DNA from 3 places in the Marinobacter salsuginis genome. Region 2 is predicted to be linked to each of the others. Evidence: predicted binding sites of a transcription regulator. Region 2 holds the regulator's gene; each other region holds the start of a gene.

Region 1 (4,201 bases), 770 kb from region 2:
GACCGCCGACCAGGATAACCTCGTCGATTTCACCGGCCTTCATGCCTGCGTCTTCCAGAGCCACCTTACAGGGCTCAAGGCTGCGCTGGACCAGGTCTTCCACCAGGGATTCCAGCTTGGCACGGGTCAACTTCACGTTCATGTGCTTGGGCCCGGACGCATCGGCCGTGATGTACGGCAGGTTCACGTCGGTCTGCTGGCTGCTGGAAAGCTCGATTTTCGCTTTCTCGCCAGCTTCTTTCAGACGCTGCATCGCCAGGGAGTCGCCACGCAGGTCGATGCCGCTGTCTTTCTTGAACTGGTCTGCCAGGTACTCGATGATTTTCAGGTCGAAGTCTTCACCGCCGAGGAAGGTATCACCGTTGGTGGCCAGAACCTCGAACTGGTGCTCACCGTCCACGTCGGCGATTTCGATGATGGACAGGTCGAAAGTACCACCGCCCAGGTCGTATACAGCCACGGTGCGGTCACCGCTCTTTTTGTCCAGGCCATAGGCCAGGGCAGCCGCGGTCGGCTCGTTGATGATCCGCTTTACTTCCAGACCGGCGATCTTGCCTGCATCCTTGGTGGCCTGACGCTGGCTATCGTTGAAGTAGGCCGGAACGGTGATAACCGCTTCGGTCACTTTCTCACCCAGGTAGTCTTCTGCAGTCTTCTTCATTTTCTTGAGAACTTCTGCAGACACCTGCGGCGGCGCCATCTTTTCGCCTTTCACTTCTACCCAGGCGTCACCGTTGTCCGCCTTGGTAATTTTATAAGGCACCATCTTGATGTCTTTCTGAACAACATCGTCTTCGAAACGACGACCGATCAGACGCTTGATGGCGTACAGGGTATTGTTCGGGTTGGTTACCGCCTGACGCTTGGCTGACTGGCCCACCAGGGTTTCACCATCATCGGTGTAGGCGATGATGGACGGGGTGGTGCGATCACCCTCGGCGTTTTCAATTACCTTCACCTTATCGCCATCCATGATGGCAACACAGGAGTTGGTCGTTCCCAGATCGATACCGATAATTTTGCTCATTGAGTCACTCCAATTCTTCTGAATGCTTTCCCGGAGGGGATTAGCCTCCGCTTTCGCTATTTACTGGCTATATTGGCGCTTTAATCGGCTTTTCAAGCCTGCTCATCAATTTTTGGTGCGTCTTCCGCCTTGGCGACCATCACCATGGCCGGCCGCACAACCCGACCATTCAGCAGATAGCCTTTCTGAACCACGGCAACCACACTGTTTGGCTCTGCATCAGGCGCGGGCACCATGGACATGGCTTCGTGCTGCTGGGGATCGAACGGTTCGCCCACAGGGTTAAGCTGCTCAACGTTGAACTTCTTCAGACTGGACATGAACAGATTCAGTGTCATTTCCACACCTTCACGGATGGACGCAACCAACTCGCCCGATTCCTCGTGCCCTTCAGTGCTCTCGACCGCCTTCTCAAGACTGTCCGCAACCGGCAGCAACTCCTTGACGAACTTTTCAAGGGCAAACTTGTGAGCTTTCTCCACATCAATTTCGGCGCGACGCCGAACGTTCTGCATCTCCGCCTGGGAGCGCAGCATCTGCTCCTGAAACTCCTGAACCTGAGCCTTGAGCGCTTCCACTTCGGAGACTTCGCCGTTTTCTCCAGCCTCGCCTTCGGCTGATTGGGCTTCCTCTTTGGCAGCCTCGAGGGCTTCGTTCAGTTCCTCGTGCTCGTTCCGGTTCTCGTCAGTGCTCATGGCTACTCCTGCTTGTTCGAATGCGGCCCACTATCAGTGGCCGGTTAAACATGGGCTCCGGCCGCAGCGAGCCGGAAAATGTCGTTGCGAACGGATATGGGGCCCGCTCTTCAGGTTTCAACCACCAATGCCTGCATTCCTGAAGAAAATCCCATCCGCCGATTTGCAAACAACAAAAACCCTGTATATATTCACAGCAACTGTATACATTCACAGTGTTTTGCCGGTCTCAGGAAAAACGCGGAGGTTATCTGCATGCTGACTCAACTTACGGTTTCCAATTACGCCATCGCCGAACGGGTGGAACTCCAGTTCAACAAGGGCATGACGGCGTTCACCGGCGAGACCGGCGCTGGCAAATCTATCGTACTGGACGCCCTGGGCCTGGCCATGGGCGGGCGCGCAGATGCCGGAGCAGTCCGCCATGGCGCCAAGCGCGCTGATATTACCGCCACCTTCGACGTGTCCGGCATTCCCGAAGCGGGAGACTGGCTCGCCCAGCACGAACTGGATGACGACAACGACTGCATCCTGCGCCGGGTGATCAGCAAGGATGGCCGCTCCCGGGCCTACATCAATGGCCAGCCCTGCCCACTGAACCATTTGAAGGAACTTGGCGGGCTGTTGATGGACATTCACAGCCAGCATCAACATCAGTCGCTGTTACGCAAGGACACCCACCGCAAACTGGTGGACGAGTTTGCCGGCGTTGAAGCCCTGGCCGCCGACACCCGCGAGGCCTGGAAAACCTGGAACCAGATCCGCCAACGGCTGACCGAGCGTCGGCAGAACGCCGACGAAGCGGAGGCCAAGCTGCAACTGCTGCGTTACCAGGTGGAAGAACTGGACCGCCTGGCTCTGGAAGACGGCGAACAGGAACAACTGGAACAAGAGCAGGCGCAACTGAGCCAGGCCGACGCGGTTCTGCACAGCAGCCACCAGGCTGCGCTGCTTTGCACCGAAGATGAGACCAGCGCAGCCGACCTGGTTCGCCAGGCACTGCAACAACTGGAACAGCTTCCCGTGGACGTGCCCGCGCTGGCCGACACCATCCAGATGTTGAACGAAGCCCAGATTCAGATCAGCGAAGCCGGCGACAATCTGCGTCATTTTGTCGAAGATTATGAGGCCGATCCGGCTCGCCTGGCGGAAGTGGAAGAGCGGCTTAGCGCTATTTACCAGATGGCCCGCAAACACCGGATCACACCGGAGGAATTACCGGAATTGCACCAGCGGCTGAGCGCCGAGCTGGCGGAGTTGGACGGCGGCGAAGGCAGCCTGGAACAGCTGGAAGCAGAGCTGGAAAGCCAACGAGCACGTTTCGACGATCTGGCCTGCAAGCTGTCAGAAGCCCGCGCCAAAGCAGCAGCCGAACTCGATCAGCGGGTCGCAGCCGAACTTGCCCAGCTGAGTATGCCCAACATGCAGTTCATTACCCACCTGAATCGCAGCAACGGCGAAGAACCAATGCCCCACGGCCTGGAAGAGATTGAATTCCTGGTTAGTGCCAACCCGGGGCAACCGGCGCGGCCACTGGCCAAAGTGGCCTCCGGCGGTGAACTGTCGCGAATCAGCCTTGCCATCCAGGTGGTGGTAGCCCAGACCTCAACCACGCCGACGCTGGTCTTTGATGAGGTGGACGTAGGCATTGGCGGTGGCACGGCCGAAGTGGTTGGCCGACTGCTCCGGACGCTTGGCAGCAATGGCCAGGTATTGTGCGTTACCCACCTGCCGCAGGTAGCAGCCCAGTGCCATCAGCACCTGTTTGTCAGCAAGTTTACCGAGCAGGATGCAACCTTCTCGAAAATCGAGACGCTGGACGATCACGGCAGAATCAGTGAAGTGGCGAGAATGCTGGGAGGCGTGGACATGACCGAACACACGATCGCTCATGCCCGGGAAATGTTTTCGAAGGGGCAGGCAACCCATCACTGAGCCGCGAGCTACTTTCCACTACCCCTCTCGATCCTGAGAGCTGTTGGGGCGGGCAAAACCCGCCCCTTTTTTCGTCAGGCTGACTGGATCAGGTTCAGGACTTGATGGGCTTTACGTACAAAATCAGGCTGTGATCGACGATTTCGTAACCGTGCTCTTCGGCAATCTTCTTCTGGCGCTCTTCAATGATCTCGTCGACGAACTCGACGACTTCACCAGTCTGGGTGCAAACCATATGGTCGTGGTGATCGTCGCCAGCCATCTCGAACACGGCGTGGCCGCCTTCGAAGTTGTGGCGGAGAACCAGACCCGCCGCCTCAAACTGGGTCAGCACCCGGTAGACTGTTGCCAGCCCCACGTCATCGCCTTGATCCAGAAGCTTCTTGTACACATCTTCGGCACTGAGATGATGCTCTTCCGCAGTCTCCAGGATGTTGAAGATCTTTACGCGTGGTAGCGTCACTTTCAGACCGACTTTTCGTAATTCGGCGTTTTCAGATGACATGTTACTATTCACTCTTTGGTGTGCCTCACGGCTTCCGGT
Region 2 (4,201 bases):
CGTTGATGGATCAGGCTTCGCCGGAATCCGGTTCCAGGCGCGCCAGTTTGAATCGGCGGGCGGCATCCACGAACTGGCCAAAAATGCGCCGGTGCCCACCGTGGTAAAGCAGATATTCAGGATGCCACTGGATGCCCGTCAGCCACTGACCTTGCGTGCTTTCAATGGCCTGTACAAAAAGATCATTATCCACGGCGGTTACACGCAGATTTTGGCCCAGGCGTTTGATCGCCTGGCTGTGAATGCGGTTGGCGCCGATCACAGGCGAGCGCATGGCTTGTTCAAGCCGGCTTTGCGTTACCAGTCGCACCGTTTGCAGGGGCAATAGCAGAGGCCGATGCCGGGTGTTGACCCTCAGCGGGGTCACGTTCTGGCACAACGATCCGCCATGAAAAACGTTAATGAATTGCGCGCCGCGGCAAATCCCCAACACGGGAATGCCAATGGCCTCGGCCTGCTCCAGCAGCGACTGATCGGTCGCATCCCGTTTGCGATCATAGTTTGCGGTAACCTGGGGTTCCTGGCCATATCGCTCAGGATGGACATGGGTGCCGCCGGAGAGCACCAGACCATCAAGCATGGCTACGGCCACCCGCGACCCGGGACGAATGTAGTGGGTACGAGCGCCGTGAAGACGCAATCCAAGGCTGATCAGGCGATGGGCCAGGCTTTTGCGAGCAGGACCACTGATGCCAATGGTCAGGCCGGGAACCTCAAGTTCCTGTTCGGGAAACGGCTCAGACATACCCGTTCTTGGCCAACCAGTCGTCGGTGGTTTCCTGCCAGCTGTGGGTCAGGTTATGCAGGTTGAGCTTCCGTCGCTCCCGGAACAGCCGCCGCATGTCCGCCAGGTCGTCCGGGTTGTTGGCCAATTGCTCCAGTACCACCCAATCGTTCCACACGGTAGAAAAATGCCAATCCGGATTATCGATGTCGCAATCCGGCAGCCGGTAGTGCAGAGTTGGCCGGCTCTTGATCCGCGGATCGTGAACATGGCGCTCAAGACGCTCACTGTCCAGGTGAGCAAACAGAGGCAGCAGGTCAAGCGCCCGGTTCCTGGTTGGGTTGAACTCCAGGTAGTCCTCCATCAGCTCACCAAGGTTGGGCCGGTAGTTGTCTTCCATCAAAAGCTCGGTATAGCGCCCATGCCAGGGTTCGATATAGGTGGTGAATTTGCGGCTGACATCCAGTTGATGCCGGTCTTTGAGCCAGTCGTAAAGCGCCGCGAACGCCTGGAAGTATCGAACCATTGTTTCCGGGCTGAGATCGGGCAGTTCCGGGTTCAACTGGAGGCCGAAGGCATAATAGATGGCATCCCGGCTGCCCAGAGCGCCTGCTTTCCTGAGGTCTTCAACGAGATATTCGATAGTCTCCAGGCTGGAGAAAGGCAGGGGTGGGCTGATGATTTCCAGGGGCACAACCCGTTCTGCGGCAGCATCAATCACATCCATCGCCTGGCCGCCCAGTTCCCGGATCGACTGAGGCAGGCGTTCATCGGCCAGATCAAGGTCCTTGATCGGGTCGGAATCCAGTTCCACCGTGAATTCGCCGAGTGCGGTCTCCAGCTTGGTCACGTAGCGTGACTGGAGCACCGCCGTCCCTTCAAGAAGCCTTGCGGCCAGGGTGACCAGTTCATCGTAGCCCAGACCAGACAATTCGATCTCGACACCCACGCGGCGTTCCCGGCCTTCGTTTGTCTCTCGGATATCAGGCATCCTGCAACTACTGGCTTGCGTCATGCTACTTCCTGACTTGTGAGGGCTTGAACACTAACCATATCACACCGCTGCTGATCATCATGGTTAACCCAATGCAAGAAAATCACGGGCCTGACTTTACACTGGATAAAACACTGTATATAGTCAGTTTACTGTATAAAAAAACAGGGCGCCTGAAGCAGGCTATCCGGAGCAGGCATTCCCGGACTGCGGATACTGGCACCGACCCCGATACAACGGAGTAGCTTGATGAAACTCACAGCAAGGCAGTCACAGGTACTGGATATCATACGCCGCTACGTCGATGAGACCGGCTATCCGCCAACTCGTGCTGAAATCGCAGCTGAACTGGGTTTTCGTTCGGCCAATGCTGCAGAGGAGCATCTTCGTGCGCTGGCTCGGAAGGGGGCCATTGAGATGGTGCCAGGGGCCAGCCGCGGTATCCGGCTGCCAGAGGCAGAGGAGGATCTTGGGCTGCCGGTGATCGGGCAGGTTGCCGCTGGTAGTCCGATCCTGGCCCAGGAGCACGTTGAGGATCACTGCACGCTCCAGCCTGAGTTCTTCTCGCCCTCGGCAGATTATCTACTGCGGGTCCGGGGCATGAGTATGAAAGATATCGGCATTCTTGATGGCGATTTGCTGGCAGTGCACAGCACCCAGGATGTTCACAACGGCCAGGTGGTCGTTGCCCGGGTCGGCGATGAGGTTACGGTAAAGCGTTTCCGCAAGGAAGGCTCGAAAGTCTACCTGATTGCCGAGAACGAAGAATTCGCACCCATTGAAGTAGACCTTACCGAGCAGGAATTGTTCATCGAAGGCCTGGGTGTGGGTGTTATCCGACGCTCTGATCTGCACTGATCAGTACGGATAACCTCTGATAGATTGGAAAACGGGTGAATTATGGAACAAATGAGCTTTAATCAGAATCTGGCTTACAATCCCAATGCTCTGTCCTGTTCAGTGCCGGCAACCGCCGCCCGCGAGCGACGCTCTGTCATTCGTGCCCGACGTTCTCCGGAATCCACCGAGACCAAGGTCTCTGGAAATGTGACGGAAATCATCTTGCCGGAAGGCCAGGTGGAAAACTTTCAGTTGCTGTTGCCCATGCTGACGCAGCTGAACCAGGAAAAGCGCTGGCTGGCCTGGATTGATCCGCCTCAGGCATTGGTCAGCAAGTGGCAGAAAATGCATGGGATCGTGGCTGGTGAGTTGCTAGTGCTTCGTTCAACGTCGGATTATTCCGCGCAGGAACTGGCCGAGCGAGCCCTCAGTGCAGGCACCTGCCATGCTGTGGTCATGTGGACCCGTAAACTGGGCCGCGCTGCCTTTGAGTCCCTGCAAAAAGCCTCTGCCGAAGGCAACAGCCATGGGGTCGTTCTCAGGCAGCGTTAATGACTCAGTGGAGAGTGTAGGAGGGCTGGGCGTCTGAAGCGTCCAGTTCGTCGTCTTCCCAGTCGATATCGTGGGCAACATTTCCGACCGCCTCGATACCTGCGGCGATCATTGCTTTAGCAACAGACATATCACGGTCTTCCATCATTTCCCGGGCTTCCTCCGAGAATGAGATCTTCACCAGTGGCGCACTGTCATCGTCAATGCGGCGCAGGGCGTAATCGCCGTTGGTCAGTTGCACAATTTCAAAAAACGATGGTGACATTCAGTAAACCTTCAAGTTAATCAGATCAGTGTAACCGGCAATTGGAGTGGTTCACCACTCGCTGTGCTGGTCTTCCAGATCGTCGGCAAAGTGTTTGACGGCATTCAGTGTTTTCAGCAAGGCCGCCGCGGAGCGATCCGGGCCGGTGTCGGCGGCTACCGCAATAATGTTCTCCGCGCTCACGGTTTTTTTGGTTGCTGGCGGTCGGCTCTGAGAGCGTTCCAGTTGTTCCAGATGGTTCCACCAGCTGCCTGAGCGCTGTTCCAGGTCTCTGAGCCGACTTATTTCATTCGGTTCCGGTCCGATCAGCGAGGCCAGTTCATCCAGAGTGGCAGGCTCTTCTGATTTTTTCTGGTACAACCTGGCAATCATCACCAGCAATAATTTCCGGGATCTGAGAAGTAACTCGATCGCCCCCTGGATCGCGGCTTCCCGGCGCAAAGCCTGTTCAGCTTCATTGGGGGGATGGCCTACGCCCTCGACTGTTGGTCGATCCAGTTGCCCCAGCAGAGTGCGGGCGAGAAAGAGTTTTTGCGAAACCTGCGAGTGCCATTGCGAGGCCATGGAATACCTTCAATCCCCCAGCGCGGGTGCAACCCCGGAAAATTAATGCGACAGCATACCATTTTTGGCGGCAAATTTCTTCAACTGTCTGCCAGGGGAGGTTTCACAATAAAATACAAACATTCACTTGAAACGACCGTTTGAATTTGGCAAAAAGGCGCCCGGCTGTGCGAGTTCTGATCGTTGCGGCTGCCCAACAGCATGAACTTCTGGAGGTGTAAGGGATGCGAAGCCACATCGTTGCAGGTGTCGCCCTGGTTTT
Region 3 (4,201 bases), on a different contig from region 2:
GCACGTCCAGCTCGGCCAGTGCCTGGGCGGCATCTTGCAGGGGCGCCAACTGTCCGGCTACGGTTTCCAGCACTTCGTCATACAGGCCTTTTTCCCGGGCCAGAGCCCGGCTCTTTGCACTGAGGGCCTTATCTTCGAATTCCTTGAGTTCTGGGGTGATAAAGCGCTCGGCGTTTTTCAGGGTCTGGCGGCGAATGTAGTCCACCGGCGCCTGGTCGGACTGGGCGCGGCTGATTTCTATGTAGTAACCGTGCACCCGGTTGTAGCCGACCTTGAGGGTGCTGATGCCGGTGCGGTCCCGTTCACGTGTTTCCACGTCGAGCAGGTACTGGCCGGCGTTCTCGCTGATGTTGCGCAACTCGTCCAGCTCTTCGTCAAAGCCTTCCCGGATGACCCCACCATCGCGAATCACGACCGGAGGGTTGTCGATGATGGAGCGTTCCAGAAGGTCCGCCAGTTCCGGGTATTCACCAATGGTGGTCGCCAGCTTGACGACATGGTGGGAATTCACCGGTTTCAGTGTTTCCTGCAGGTCCGGCAGGGCCTGGAAGGCATCCCGGAGTCGTGCGAGGTCCCGAGGTCGCGCTGAGCGCAGGGCAACTCGCGCCAATACCCGCTCAATGTCGCCCACGGCTTTCAGCAGGTCGTGTACCGGTTCGTAATGAAACCCGTCCAGCAGTGCCGAAACCGCCTGTTGGCGCTGACGGACAGTCTCCACGTCCCGCAACGGGCGGTTCAGCCAGCGGCGAAGCTCCCGGCCACCCATGGCCGTGGCTGTGCGGTCCATCACCCAGGCCAGGGTGTATTGATGGCCGCCCATCAGGTTAGTGTCGATTTCCAGGTTGCGACGGCTGGCGGCATCCAGAATCACAGCTTCATCCCTGCGTTCGCGGGTCAGCTTGCGGATATGGGGCAGGGCGGTTCGCTGGGTCTCCCTGGCATACTGCAGCAGACAACCGGCGGCACAGACGGCCAGATTGAGCTCCTCACAGCCAAAACCGGTCAGATCTCTCACCTGAAGCTGTTGGGTAATCACCCGGCGGGCCGTGTCGGATTCGAACAGCCAGGGGCCCTGACGGCGGATACCGGTGAAGCCCTCCAGTATTTCCTCGTAGGGAAAATCCTCGCTGATCAGAATTTCCGCCGGACGCAGGCGCTGGAGTTCGCCCTGCAGGGCTTCCAGGTTCTCCAGCTCTGATACCGCAAAGCGGCCGCTGGAGATGTCGAGCGAGGCAAAACCGAACTGTTCCCGGTGGTTGTATATGGCGACCAGAAGGTTGTCACGGCGATCCTCAAGATAGGCGTCGTCACTCAGGGTCCCCGGTGTGACGATCCGAACCACCTGGCGCTCAACCGGTCCCTTGCTGGTGGCAGGGTCACCGATCTGCTCGCAGATGGCGATGGATTGACCTGCCCGAACCAGGCGGGCAATGTAACCCTCAGAAGAGTGATAGGGGATGCCGGCCATGGGGATCGGGTTGCCCCCGGACTGGCCCCGGGCCGTGAGGGTGATGTCCATTAGCTCGGCCGCTTTCTTGGCGTCTTCGTAAAACAGCTCGTAGAAATCCCCCATGCGGTAGAACACCAGTTCATTGGGGTGTTGGCCCTTGATCTTCAGGTATTGCTGCATCATCGGGGTGTGCTTGGAAAGATCGGTCTGAGCTGCTGACATGAACGGGTCCGGTAGCCTTGCTTTGGATGAAGGCGTGAATTGTAAGAAAATAACCGCCGCGATGAAATGAAGGAGGTCATTATGCTGGCCAGCGATCAGGAATTGGAAGACGCAGGCAATCGCCTCGGTGAGCGGTTGCTGCGCACCGGCCGTACAGTGGCTACGGCAGAAAGTTGTACCGGCGGCTGGGTTGCCAAAGTGCTGACCGACCGGGCGGGGTCTTCGGCCTATGTGCTCGGCGGTCTGGTAACCTACAGCAATGAGGCCAAGCAGGGGCTCCTGGGCGTGACCCGGAAGTCGCTGGATGAGCATGGTGCGGTCAGCGAGCCGGTAGTGCGGGAAATGGTGGCCGGCGCCCTGGTGGCAACAGATGCCGACGTTGCCGTGGCCATCAGTGGCGTTGCCGGGCCTGGCGGTGGCAGCGAGGATAAGCCTGTCGGTACCGTCTGGTTCGCCTGGGGCAGCAGTCCGGCCACCACCGTGGCGCTGGTAAAGCACTTCGAGGGCGACCGTGATCAGGTCCGCCGCCAGGCCGTTCTGTTTGCTCTTCAAGGGGTTAGCGATTTTGTGGGCGAACTCTGACGGCTTTCACATCCGCAGGGGTTGGTCTCCTCTCCGGGTTATGTTTTAATACTGTTCAAATATACAGGGAATTGACTGGTCAAGCTGTAGAGATTCCCGATCCACTATTTCGCTGCCGGCCTTGATTGGGGCCCGGCGGCCCAGGCGACAGAGGGTTTGCACTGATGGAAGACAACCGCAAGAAAGCATTGAGCGCAGCACTTGGGCAGATCGAGCGCCAGTTTGGCAAGGGCGCCGTGATGAAAATGGGTGACCAGCCCCGCGAAGCCATCCCTGCGGTTTCCACCGGTTCCCTGGGCCTGGACGTTGCCCTGGGTATTGGTGGCCTTCCTTATGGTCGAATCTGTGAGATCTACGGTCCGGAGAGTTCCGGTAAAACCACGCTCACCCTGCAGGTGATTGCCGAGGCACAAAAGGCGGGCAAAACCTGTGCGTTTGTCGACGCCGAGCACGCCCTCGACCCGGTCTACGCAGAGAAGCTGGGCGTGAATGTGGACGACCTTCTGGTTTCCCAGCCTGACACCGGTGAACAGGCCCTGGAAATTGCCGACATGCTGGTTCGCTCGAACGCAGTTGACGTGATCATCGTTGACTCGGTTGCCGCCCTGACACCAAAAGCGGAAATTGAGGGCGAGATGGGCGACAGCCACGTTGGCCTGCAGGCGCGACTGATGTCCCAGGCGCTGCGGAAACTGACGGGTAACGTCAAGCATGCCAACTGCCTGATGATCTTCATCAACCAGATCCGTATGAAAATCGGCGTCATGTTCGGCAGCCCGGAAACCACCACCGGTGGTAACGCCCTGAAATTCTATTCCTCTGTGCGCCTGGATATCCGCCGTATCGGTTCCGTTAAAGACGGCGACGAGGTGGTGGGTAACGAGACCCGCGTGAAAGTGGTCAAGAACAAGGTGTCCCCGCCGTTCAAACAGGCCGAGTTCCAGATCATGTACGGCAAGGGCATTTACCACATGGCGGAAGTCCTGGATATGGGGGTCAAGGAAGGCTTTGTGGATAAGTCCGGCGCCTGGTACGCCTACAACGGCGACAAGATCGGCCAGGGCAAGGCGAATGCCTGCAAGTTCCTGGAGGAAAACATGGACATTGCTAACGAGATTGAAGCCAAGGTTCGTGACAAGCTGATGCCCAAGCCGGTCTCGAAGAAAGACGCTGAAGAGGCGCCCGCAGAAGCGAACGGCGAGCTTCTCTAAACCTTCCTCAGCGATGTCAGGGGCGGCAGGTGTAGATCCAGACCTGCCGCACCACCGTTGCCTTCGGCTTTCCTTTCAGGTATCAGTCTTCTTTTCAGCTCTCTCCTGAAGTGGCCCGGTTCAGCACCGATGTCGACTTCCAGGCGCCTGAGGTAATCTGCCCCTCCAGACTGTTGCAGCTGGATTCTGATCCACCTTCTGTATTTCATTTGACGATAGAGAGTCTGCAGTTTTCTGCTGTTGGGAAAATGCATTGGTTTCTCCTCCTTTGACTGCTCAGTCCATAGTAAGCAGGAGTCTTTGCAGGGTATCCGTTCAGATGGTTTAAATGTTCTCGTAACAGATCTCTTAATTTCGTCTCTGTGCTGCTCAAATAATGATCATCTGTGCTTGCTGTCCGTTCCTCTGGTTTGAGCTGGTATCACAATGAATTCATACTCGGTGAGTATTGGGTTTCTTTGCTCTTCAGATACAGATCAGAGTCGGTATGGAAGCAAAAAAGAGATTATTGATCGTCGCTCATGCGCCTTCCCCGAATACTCTCAAGCTCAGGGAGGCGGCTGAGCAGGGCGCACGCCATGAAGACATCGAAAGCGTCGAAGTCAAGGTAATGGCACCTCTGGATGCGGGGCCTGAAGACATTCTGGCCTGCGACGCTATCATTCTGGGCACCACTGAGAATCTCGGGTATATGAGTGGGGCCCTGAAGGACTTCTTCGACCGCAGCTACTATCCC

The links. Region 2 encodes LexA, which represses DNA repair genes until DNA is damaged. Its sites were predicted from a motif close to CTGTNTNNNNANACAG; they were not measured.
Region 1: recN (DNA repair protein RecN) is a predicted target of LexA. The motif match lies at 1,904-1,919, and genes of this name have one in related genera.
Region 3: recA (recombinase RecA) is a predicted target of LexA. The motif match lies at 2,306-2,321, and genes of this name have one in related genera.

What each region holds. Positions count from the first base shown of each region.
Region 1 is NZ_BGZH01000001.1:1,374,509-1,378,709, forward strand. It holds gene dnaK (molecular chaperone DnaK) at 1-1,027, opposite strand, end outside; gene grpE (nucleotide exchange factor GrpE) at 1,120-1,722, opposite strand; gene recN (DNA repair protein RecN) at 1,978-3,657, shown strand; gene fur (ferric iron uptake transcriptional regulator) at 3,752-4,162, opposite strand.
Region 2 is NZ_BGZH01000001.1:607,541-611,741, reverse strand. It holds gene GJU83_RS02805 (gamma-glutamyl-gamma-aminobutyrate hydrolase family protein) at 11-745, opposite strand; gene GJU83_RS02800 (amidoligase family protein) at 738-1,739, opposite strand; gene lexA (transcriptional repressor LexA) at 1,965-2,576, shown strand; gene GJU83_RS02790 (cell division inhibitor SulA) at 2,619-3,110, shown strand; gene GJU83_RS02785 (hypothetical protein) at 3,115-3,375, opposite strand; gene GJU83_RS02780 (DUF6586 family protein) at 3,427-3,939, opposite strand; gene GJU83_RS02775 (DUF1329 domain-containing protein) at 4,164-4,201, shown strand, end outside.
Region 3 is NZ_BGZH01000002.1:173,497-177,697, reverse strand. It holds gene mutS (DNA mismatch repair protein MutS) at 1-1,672, opposite strand, end outside; gene pncC (nicotinamide-nucleotide amidase) at 1,754-2,254, shown strand; gene recA (recombinase RecA) at 2,419-3,465, shown strand; gene GJU83_RS12050 (hypothetical protein) at 3,462-3,719, opposite strand; gene GJU83_RS12045 (flavodoxin family protein) at 3,953-4,201, shown strand, end outside.